Regions from separate parts of the Dactylosporangium sp. CA-152071 genome, predicted to be linked through region 2. Evidence: riboswitches for the same ligand, from Rfam matches in the RefSeq annotation. Region 2 holds a riboswitch; each other region holds the start of a gene.

Region 1 (3,264 bases), on a different contig from region 2:
GCCTTGAGCTTTGCCATGTCTGCGCTCGACATCATGCCCGGCATCGTCGGCATCCCGTTGGGCATCATCCCGCTTGGCATCATGCCGTTCGGCGATGCTCCATGCGGCATCATGTTGCTCGGCATGCAATGCATCTCGGGACAGCTCGGCATCGTGGTCGGCTGGCCCCAGGCGACCAGCCAGCCCTTCATTGTTGCGATCTCCGCCTTCTGCCCGGTACTGATCTTGGCGGCGAGTTGTTTGACGTCCGGATCAGTCGCCTTCGTCTCGGCGAGGGCGGCCATCTCCACGGCTTGCTCGTGATGCGGGATCATCATCCGGACGAACACCGCGTCGACGTTGTTGAAGGTGGGGTTGACGCTGACGCTGACGCTGCCGTTGTTCGGTGCCGTAGGACTACCGCCACCGCTTGCGGTGTCACTGCAAGCGGTGAGCGCGACGGTGACAGTGAGGGCGACGCCCACCAGCACGGCGCTGCCTCGGGTGTAATGCCTCATGGCGCACAGACTCTTTCGACTCGGTGTGGTGAGCTGCGTCGCCCTGAGCGGCTACCCCTGTGATGCGGTCATACCGAACGCGGGCGTCATCGCCCGGACGGCGTGACCTCGGCGCTGCAATCCGTTCCACAGCCGGACTCGACGCAATCCCGCACTCCCGGGCATCCACGGCATGCTTCCCGAACCGGGTGGCGTTATGCGAGCTCCACACCACCGACCAGGAACTCACCCGGCAGCCTGACCGGTCGCCGCTTCAGTGCGGGTCGATGGCTGAGCATGCCCATCGCCGCCCCGCCCGGCAACGCGCCGCGCAGACTGCCACCGGACACCCACATCGTGACCACGAACAGGACGCTGGACGCCAGGACTGAGCCCACGACGGCCGGCCACCACGACGCCGCCCTGCCACCGTCAGTTGATCGGCGATGCCGGGAATCAATACGAGTAGCCACGCGAGGAGATCCAGTCGGCCAGCTTGGGAGTGCGCAGCCAGTAGGTGCCGTCCCCGCTCGGGTCGGCCGGGTCGGCGATCTTCACCGTGCCGCCGCCGTCACGGTATCCGACGACCGTCAGGTAGTGACCGCCTTCGTAGGCGTGCACGGCACCGGCGGTGTCGGTCACGTGTCCGGCGATGTTTGCCACGATTGCCCGTCCGCCGCCGACCGTGGTCAGCACGTCGGTCTGAAGCTGCGCGGCCTGCGCGGGCGTTGCCGGGTAGACCGGGATCTCTCTGGTCTGGTACAGCGTGCGGCCGTGCCCGAGCACCTGGTTGAGTACGCGGGTGGTGTCGAGGGCCGAGTTCGTCCCGTTGGTGGTGGTGCCCAGCATGGCCGCGGCCTCGTCCTGGCTGACGGCGTGGCCGGCTGCCGTGAGCGCGATCCGGGTGGCCGCCGGCCCGCAGAAGTAGTAGTTCGGCTGCAGCTGGAACTGGTACTTGAGGAGCATCGTCGTCGGCGCGGACGGCGCCGCCCCGTCGGCCTTCGGTGGTTTCGTGGTCAACGCCGCGCCCGCCGCCGCGGTGCGCTCAGACGGCGGATCGCCGAGCTGGCTGAGCACGATGCCGGCCACGGCCGCCGCGGCGAGCATCACGCACATGGTCACCGCCATCCGCGGCCGGCGGATATCCCCGGCACGGTGGGACTGCGGCTGTACGGATTCAAGGTTCACAACGAGTCTCCAGTAGCCCGGAGCAGGGCGATCGATACGGGCAATGACGTGCGACGACACGCGATGCACAGCCATCGGGCAGCAAGAAGTGATGTGCGCGGCGCGAACGCGCAGCGCACAGGCCAGCTCGCCACCTCAGCAGCCGGACGGATGGCGCACAGGCCACGGGCCTGCGGCTCCCTGCCGCGCTGCGTCAGTAGCCGCTGCAAACGGAGCGGCCGGCACCTACGCGACTGTGACCACCCGCAGCGTGACAGCAGGCGGCACTAGCGTCCTGTTGACGCCGCTCGGCGCGCGGACGAGCAGGCACGCGACCTGCGAGGATCTCGGCGATGGGGGGTAACGGCTGTGCACAGACACTTCTCCTTACGCGTCCGCCTACCGGGTCAGCTGACGGATTCGGGCGCGAAGGTCGCCCTACCACAGGCCGTCGGCCCGCGGATTCACCCCAGACATGCGGTGGGTCCCCGGCTCGTGCGTGCACGAATCAGCGAGCCTGCCCGGCGTCACCTGCTGTGAGCATGAACCGGACCAAGCGACCCATGACGTTACGCAAGGGGCACTGCCATGCCAAGGCCCGCTAGCTGGAAGAAGCCGCACATCATCACTGTTCGGACCGACTACTCAATACGTTGACAGCATCGCGGCATGGGTCGGTTCAAGCGATCTCAGGGTCCCACGATCGGCTGCCGCGGAGGCCATCCCGGCCCGGGCATGACGGCACGGGTCTAGAGTGCGAGTCGAACGCGCGGACGGGAGGCGGTCATGCCGGCTGGTACGAAGGACGACCCGTGGGTGCTGAAGACCCCGCCCGGGTCGTCGGAGTACACCATGTACCGCGACGAGGCCGCCAACCCACCCGCCCTGGTGTGCCAGGTCGGCTCGACCAAGCTGACGTACCAGCTGCGGGCGGTCGAGGATCTGCATGCGTGGCTGCGCGAGCAGGGCGACTGGGTGCCGCTCGGCGCCGCCGACGAGAACAAGCCCGCCGCCGACGGCACCGTCGAGGCGTGGGGCCGTTCGGAGGACAACCCGGTCGGCGGCTGGTACGGGCTGCGCAAGGGCTACCGGGGCCGGTTCGGAATGTACCTGCCGCCGCTGCTGGAGGTGCTCGGCCTGGCCGAGCTGACGCACGACGCCCGCAACAACCGGATGCGCGCCGTCACGGAGTGAGGATCCGCTTGAGGCGGGCCAGATCTTTCTGGTTGGCCCGGCGCATCGCCGCGGCCATCACCGACGCGGTGACCTTGCCGAAAGGGCCCAGCGCCGGCGTCCCCCCGTACCTCACGAGCAGGACCGGCCCGCGAACCGACGCCGCCGCCCAGGCCGCCCGCCGAAGCGGAGGCGGGCCTGACGCCCGAGATCCCCGAGCCACGCGACCTGTTCCAGCGCCGGACTCAGCCGCCGCGGCGAGGTTCGAGGGCGACCACGCCGTCGACGAGCGTGCGGCTGGAGGCGCCGTACCGGGGTCGCGGCACCGGCAGGGCCCGGTAGGCCACGACCCGCCAGCCCGGTTCCTCCAGCGGCGTCAGTGAGTCCAGCCCGAAGAGCGCCAGCCCACCGGGGACGCGCTGGGCAAGGGTCTGCATCTGCCTGGCGG
Region 2 (3,264 bases):
GAGATCCGGAACTGCCGGAACCGGCCCAGTCCCGTGCGGCTGTCCATGAGGAAGTTCATCAGCGTCCAGCCGACCGGCTGCAGGATGTCGGTGATGTCGTACTGGGCGGAGTCCGCCTTGTCGACCGCCTCCATCAGCTCGTCGGACACGTTCGGGAACCGCGCGGCGCCGCCGAAGTGGTCGTAGATGACGCGGGCCGCCGACGGGGCCTCCGCGTCGATGATGTGGTTGCTCCGGTCGTCCTCGCCCGCGTTGCGCAGGGTCTCCGAGTGGTGGTGGTCGAAGACGAGGTGGGCGCCGGGCGCGTAGGGCAGGTTCGTCAGGATGTCGTCGGGTCCGATGTCGACCGTGCCGTCCTGGACGTCTTTGGGGTGCACGAACGTGATGTCGCCGATGAGGTCCAGGTGACGCAGCAGGACGGCGCACACCAGGCCGTCGAAGTCGCTGCGCGTCACGAGTCGGTGCTTCACTTCGGATCCCCTCACCCTGCGTCGGCCGGTCGACAGTTGCCCTATCGGCCGGCCGTACGCAGACGTGAGGTCTTGGCGGTGCTTACAGGAGCGAGAGGTGCACGTGGTTGGTGTGGTCGCTGGAGGGGTCCCCGCCCACGCCGCTGTAGTGGTGCCAGCCGACCGCGGGTGTCCACACCTGTTTGAACCAGATGACGTACATGACGCCGAGCCGGTCCGCGTTCTTCACGAAGTACGTCGCCAGGTTGGCCCCGTAGACCTTGTCCTCACCGGCGGCGACGCCACCGAAGCCCGACTTGGCCTGCACCGAGAAGTCGCACGCGCGGCCCTTCGGGTGCTCGTACGGCCCGCTCGGCCGGTAGCAGGACACGAACCGCTTGAAGCCCGCCGCCTGTGCCTGCTGCATCGCGTGCAGCGTGCGCATCGTGATGCAGCCGCTGGTGGTCGGGTCGTTCTGCTTGCACGACTCCGAGGACCAGCCGCCGCTGGCGTTGCGCGGCGACGGCTGCGCGAGCGGCAGGTTGGCCGACACGAAGCCGTTGCTCGGCCCGCCCGCCTGGGCCAGGCCCTTCTCGGCTTCCTTCTTCTTCGCGGCCATGACGGCGACCTGCTCCTGCTGGAGCTTGACCTCGCCCTCGAGCGCCGTCTTCTGCGCCGCCTGGTCCCGCTTCAGCTGGTTGAGCTCGCGCAGCAGGTTGTCGTTGTGGTGGGCGATCTCGTCGATCGAGCCGGCCCGCTCCGCGAAGCCGGTGGGGCTCCCTGAGTCCATCAGCGCCACGAACGTGGTGAGCGGCCCCGTCCGGTACGCGGCGACGGCGATCGCCGACACCTGCTCGGTGACCCTGGCGAGGTTGGCCTCGGTCTGGGCGAGCTTGGCGGTCAGGTCCGCCTGGTTCTTCACCGAGGCGTCGTACTTGTCCTTGGCCTCGATCCACGCGCGCGTGCTCTCGTCGAGGACCTGGGCGAGGGACGCGTTGGATCCCTCGTCGCCCGTGTCGTCTCCCGGCTCGGCGGCGGCCGGAGTGGCGGCCATCCCAAAAAGGACGGCGGCCGTCATCAGGACGGCGATGATCCGCCGACCGGGATGTCGTGATGACATCTGGCTCGTTGTTCCTTCCGTCGGCCGCCGACCGGGTTAGCTGACGGGTTCGGGACGGAACGACCCCTACCGCGGTTGCCCGCGGATTCACCCCACTGTGCGGTTGGGTCCCCGATTCGCCGGTGTCGAGCCGGCGATTGGGCGGCAGTCGCGCCCGGCGCCGCGGGGGGCGGCGCCATGTCGGACGGGACCGACGGCCAGCCTACCCAGGGCGATCAGACCGCGCAGCGTACTGCCTGTCCGCCGCTGTGACGCACCTCTCGAAACCGCGCCGTCCAAGCAGGTCGCCTAAGCTTGGCGAAAGAATCTCGCGTGACGGAAATCACTCAACTGGCCTCACCCCGCCGGCAACGTTCTCGCCCGGGCGATTGTTTTACGCCACCCCGCGGTCACCCCGCGTCACCCCGAGTCACCTCGGAAAGGTGAGGTTAGCGGAACCGTAAAGATTCTTCATAAATCGATGTGATTGCTCCTGTACCGCGGTGGTGGCTGGTCGGATGGGGGCTCAGCGTCGATCTGAACGGAAGTGATCTGGTGTCCAGAGTGCGCCTGTGGGCGGGGCTCGCCGCGACCGCCGTCGTCGGTGGCGTCGTCGCCGTCTTCAACATGCTGCCGGCGTCGGCGGCCACCTGTGCGCCGGCGTGGCAGGCGTCGGCCGTGTACACCGGGGGTGCCACGGTGTCGCAGAACGGGCACAACTTCCTCGCCAAGTGGTGGACGCAGAACGAGGCGCCGCCCGGGAACACCGGCGTGTGGCAGGACCAGGGGTCGTGCGGCGGGAGCACGCCGCAGCCGCCGACGCAGACCGGGTCCGCGGGCGGGTGCAGCTTCCCGGCGTGGGTGCAGGGTCGCAACTACGTGACCGGTGACATCGTGAAGTTCACCGACGGTAAGTACTACATCGCCGAGCACGACAACCCGGGGTACAGCCCGACGATCAGCACCTGGTACTGGGACCCGTACACCTGCAACGGCGGAGGGGGCGGCACGACGCCGCCGCCGAACCCGACCACGAACCCGCCGTCGAACGGGGCGTTCGTCGTCAGCGAGGCCCAGTTCAACCAGATGTTCCCGAACCGGAACCCCTTCTACACGTACAACGGCCTCGTCGCGGCGCTGAACGCCTACCCGGCGTTCGCGAAGACGGGATCGGACGCCCAGCGCAAGCAGGAGGCGGCGGCGTTCCTCGCGAACGTGAACCACGAGACCGGCGGCCTGGTGTACATCGTGGAGCAGAACACCGCGAACTACCCGCACTACTGCGACACGAGCCAGCCGTACGGCTGCCCCGCCGGGCAGGCCGCGTACTACGGCCGCGGGCCGATCCAGCTCAGCTGGAACTTCAACTACAAGGCCGCCGGTGACGCGCTCGGCATCGACCTGCTGCGCAACCCGAACCTGGTGCAGACCGACCCGGCCGTGGCGATGAAGACCGCGCTCTGGTACTGGAACACGCAGACCGGCCCGGGCACGATGACGCCGCACAACGCGATGGTCAACGGCGCCGGGTTCGGCGAGACGATCCGCAGCATCAACGGCAGCCTCGAGTGCGGCGGGCGCAACCCGGCGCAGGTGCAGAGCCGGGTCGCGGCGTACCAGCGCTTCGTCGGCATCCTCGGCGTGGGCGTCGGAGCGGGCTCGCTCAGCTGCTAGTCGCCGAAGACCAGGAGGGCGCCCCGGGGAGTGGGGCGCCCT
Region 3 (3,264 bases), 440 kb from region 2:
GCCCATGCCGGGGCCGTACTGGCAGATCAGGGTGCGGATGGCCGTCGCCAGCAAAGGCTCGGCCGCGGAGAATTCAGCCCACGTCGCCATGCCTCCAATTTACTCGTACACGTGTACGAAAAGTGTGTGATTCCACGAATGAAGGACAATGACCCTGTGGGTGATGCGAGCGGCGAGCTGATCGACCTGCTGAGGAAGTTCAACCTCGAGGCCGACCGGTTCCTGGAGGTGTTCACCCGCCGGCACGGGCTGCACCGCACGGACATGAACGCCGTGGCGTACATCTGGCGGGCGACGGAGGAGCAGCAGCCGCTGACGCCCGGGGAGCTGGCCAGGACACTGCGGCTGAGCCCGGCGGCGACGACCGCGTTGCTGGACCGGTTGGAGAAGGCCGGGCACGTCGAGCGGCGGCACGACATGGAGGACCGGCGTCGCGTACACCTCGTGATGCAGCCGCCGGCGAAGGCCTTGGCGCAGGAGTTCTTCGCGCCGCTCGGGCAACACATCCGGGAGGCGCTCGCGGAGTTCGACGAGCACGATCTGGAAGCCACGAAGCGGGTCATCGAGGCAGTCCGAGGGGCCACCGCGAAAGCCACGAACCAAACCACATAGGGTCAGGACGTGCTGCTCTCCGACCGTGACCTGACCAAAGAGCTCGCCGACGGCCAGTTGCGGCTCGAGCCGTTCGACAAGGACCTGGTCCAGCCGTCGAGCATCGACGTGCGGCTCGACCGGTGGTTCAGGGTGTTCAACAACCACCTGTACACCCACATCGACCCGGCGATCCAGCAGGACGACCTCACCGCGATGGTGGAGGTCGACGACGGCCAGCCGTTCGTGCTGCACCCCGGGGAGTTCGTGCTCGCCTCGACGCTGGAGGTGATCAGCCTCGGCGATCAGCTCGCGGGCCGGCTGGAGGGCAAGTCGAGCCTGGGGCGGCTCGGGCTGCTGACGCACTCGACCGCGGGGTTCATCGACCCGGGGTTCTCCGGACACGTGACGCTCGAGCTGTCCAACGTGGCCAATCTGCCGATCATGCTCTGGCCGGGGATGAAGATCGGGCAGCTGTGCATCTTCCGGCTGTCCTCGCCGTCGGAGCACCCGTACGGGTCCGCGGTGTACGGCTCCCGGTACCAGGGCCAGCGCGGCCCGACGGCGAGCCGCTCCCACCAGAACTGGCGGACCTGGCCGACGACGTGAACGCCGGCGGCCAGGTCCCGAAGCCCTAAGCCACTCTGCCGTACCCGGAGATCGGTGCGGTGTCGATCTTCTTCATGCGGACCACGTCGCCGGTGGTCGGGGCGTGGACCATCCAGCCGCCGCCGACGTACATCCCCATGTGGTGCATGTCGCTGTAGAAGAAGACCAGGTCGCCGGCCTTGAGATCGGCTCTGCTGACGCGCTTGGTGTCCGAGTACTGCCACTTGGTGTAGTGCCGCAGCGTGTGGCCGGCCTGCTTCCAGGCGTAGAGCGTGAGGCCCGAGCAGTCGAAGGTGTTGGGGCCCTCGGCCGCCCACACGTACTTCTTGCCGATCTGCTGGCAGGCGACCTGCGCGGCCTTCGCGGCGTCGCCACCGGAGTATTCGACGGGGCAGGCGACGGGGCGCAGCTCGCCGGTCGCGCCACTGGAGCCATACGCCTTCGTGCGCATGTCGTTGAGCGTCTTGATCTCGGCGTTGATGGTGGTTTCCTTCGTCGCCATCTCCGCCTCGGCGGCCTTCTGCTTGGCGATCAGCTCGTCGAGCGGCTTCTTCTGGTCGTCGAGGACCTTCTTGCTGTCCATGACGTCCTTGATGCCCTCGGCCTCGTCCTTGGCCAGCATGTTCAGCATGACGAGCTGCTCGGCGAAGGTGTCCGGCGAGCCGGTCGTCATCAGCGCGTTGAAGCTGGAGACCCGCCCGGTCTTGTACTGCAGGACCGAGAACGCACTCACCCGCAGCAGCGCGTTGTCGACCTGCGCCTGCAGCGGGTCGATCTGGCTCTTCAGCTGCGCCTGCTTCGCCAGGTTGGCCTTCAGCTCGCCCTTGAGCTGGTTGTGCTGCTCGATGATGGGCTCGACTTCATTCCACTTCTTGTCGATCTGCGCTTCGAGCTCGGCGGGCGTCGGGTCGGCGTGAGCGAGTCCGGTGACTCCGACGACGAGCGAGAGACAGCCGAGCGTGGCAACGAGGAGCCGAACCAGACGGTTGGGCCGCATCGAGGGGGCACTCCTTCTTCCAGCCGCCTACCGGGTTAGCTGACGGGTTCGGACGGGAAGGTCGTCCTACCGCAGATCGCGGATTCACCCCGATGACGCAGGTGGGTCCCCGGTTCAAAAATCGACTCGGCGGTGCCGTCTGGCGCACCCGTGGTGGGCGCGGACATCCATCCGACCGGAATTTACGGTATGGCGAGTGACCCAGAGGAGCAAGCGGGTGTCCGATTTAACCGAAAAGTCAGGGCGCCCGAGTGATGAACACATCATCAATTGCACCGGCGAACTGGTCGTTGTTCGCACTGGTTCCCTTACCGCCAATACAGAGTGGATCCGCGTTCACTATGGACAGTGACGGAGGAATGGCCGCCCGACCCCTGGGTTGACCGTCCACGGCCACCGTGAGCAGGGCGTCACTGCGCGAACACTCGATCCGGTGCCATCGCCCGTCAGCCACGCTAAGCGATGCGAGGGCTACGTAAATAGTAGATCCACCCACGCCGACAATCACGCAACTGGGGCGCCCCGCGGCGCCGTCCACCTGCAACTTGAACTGACTGTCACCGACCGAGAACCCTTTTTGCAGAACATTGGCGCCTTTGGAAGTCTCATTGGGCGCGACGAGCACGCTCGCGCCATACGAGAACGCTTCCTGGCCTGGATTGAGGAATTCAGCGGGGCCGCTCTGCAGGATGGCGCGTGCGCAACTCTCCGCACCGTAGTGCTCACACGGCTGGGGAAATCGCACCGCGAGTCCGCCGTTGTGCGGCACGGTCGACAGCTGGCCGCCGGCCCTGCGGACCCGCAGCGGGAGCCGGCCCGCGCCGTCCAGCACCGGTCCCGTGATCCCGCTGTCGAAGCTGTACCGCAGGGCCGTGGCCGAAGGCGCGGCGGCGACGAGCGAGGGCGCGGCCGGGGAAGAGGGGGCAGCCCCGGACACCGTGGCGTGCCCGGGCGAGGGCCGGGCCGACGGCGCGGACTCATGAGGTTGCTGTCGCGTGGGGGAAGCGCAGCCGGCGAGAGGCACGAGCGCAGCCAGGAGGAGGAGCCACGTACGCATAACCGGACAT

Evidence for each region. Region 2 has a riboswitch for cyclic di-AMP ahead of ACQEVZ_RS28070 (coiled-coil domain-containing protein). Riboswitches for the same ligand answer to the same signal wherever they lie in the genome.
Region 1: linked by a shared signal. The riboswitch ahead of ACQEVZ_RS45840 (C39 family peptidase) and the one ahead of ACQEVZ_RS28070 (coiled-coil domain-containing protein) in region 2 are both predicted to bind cyclic di-AMP.
Region 3: linked by a shared signal. The riboswitch ahead of ACQEVZ_RS26105 (C40 family peptidase) and the one ahead of ACQEVZ_RS28070 (coiled-coil domain-containing protein) in region 2 are both predicted to bind cyclic di-AMP.

The regions. Positions count from the first base shown of each region.
Region 1 is NZ_JBNJMZ010000002.1:1,268,063-1,271,326, forward strand. It holds gene ACQEVZ_RS45830 (DUF305 domain-containing protein) at 1-497, opposite strand, end outside; gene ACQEVZ_RS45835 (hypothetical protein) at 692-874, opposite strand; gene ACQEVZ_RS45840 (C39 family peptidase) at 933-1,724, opposite strand; cyclic di-AMP (ydaO/yuaA leader) riboswitch at 2,025-2,167, opposite strand; gene ACQEVZ_RS45845 (DUF6855 family protein) at 2,430-2,837, shown strand; gene ACQEVZ_RS45850 (hypothetical protein) at 2,827-2,952, opposite strand; gene ACQEVZ_RS45855 (class I SAM-dependent methyltransferase) at 3,062-3,264, opposite strand, start outside.
Region 2 is NZ_JBNJMZ010000001.1:6,266,343-6,269,606, reverse strand. It holds gene ACQEVZ_RS28075 (exopolyphosphatase) at 1-470, opposite strand, end outside; gene ACQEVZ_RS28070 (coiled-coil domain-containing protein) at 553-1,569, opposite strand; cyclic di-AMP (ydaO/yuaA leader) riboswitch at 1,579-1,715, opposite strand; gene ACQEVZ_RS28065 (glycoside hydrolase family 19 protein) at 2,104-3,222, shown strand.
Region 3 is NZ_JBNJMZ010000001.1:5,827,168-5,830,431, forward strand. It holds gene ACQEVZ_RS26090 (pyridoxamine 5'-phosphate oxidase) at 1-90, opposite strand, end outside; gene ACQEVZ_RS26095 (MarR family winged helix-turn-helix transcriptional regulator) at 157-612, shown strand; gene dcd (dCTP deaminase) at 622-1,200, shown strand; gene ACQEVZ_RS26105 (C40 family peptidase) at 1,226-2,197, opposite strand; cyclic di-AMP (ydaO/yuaA leader) riboswitch at 2,207-2,339, opposite strand; gene ACQEVZ_RS26110 (LamG-like jellyroll fold domain-containing protein) at 2,436-3,029, opposite strand.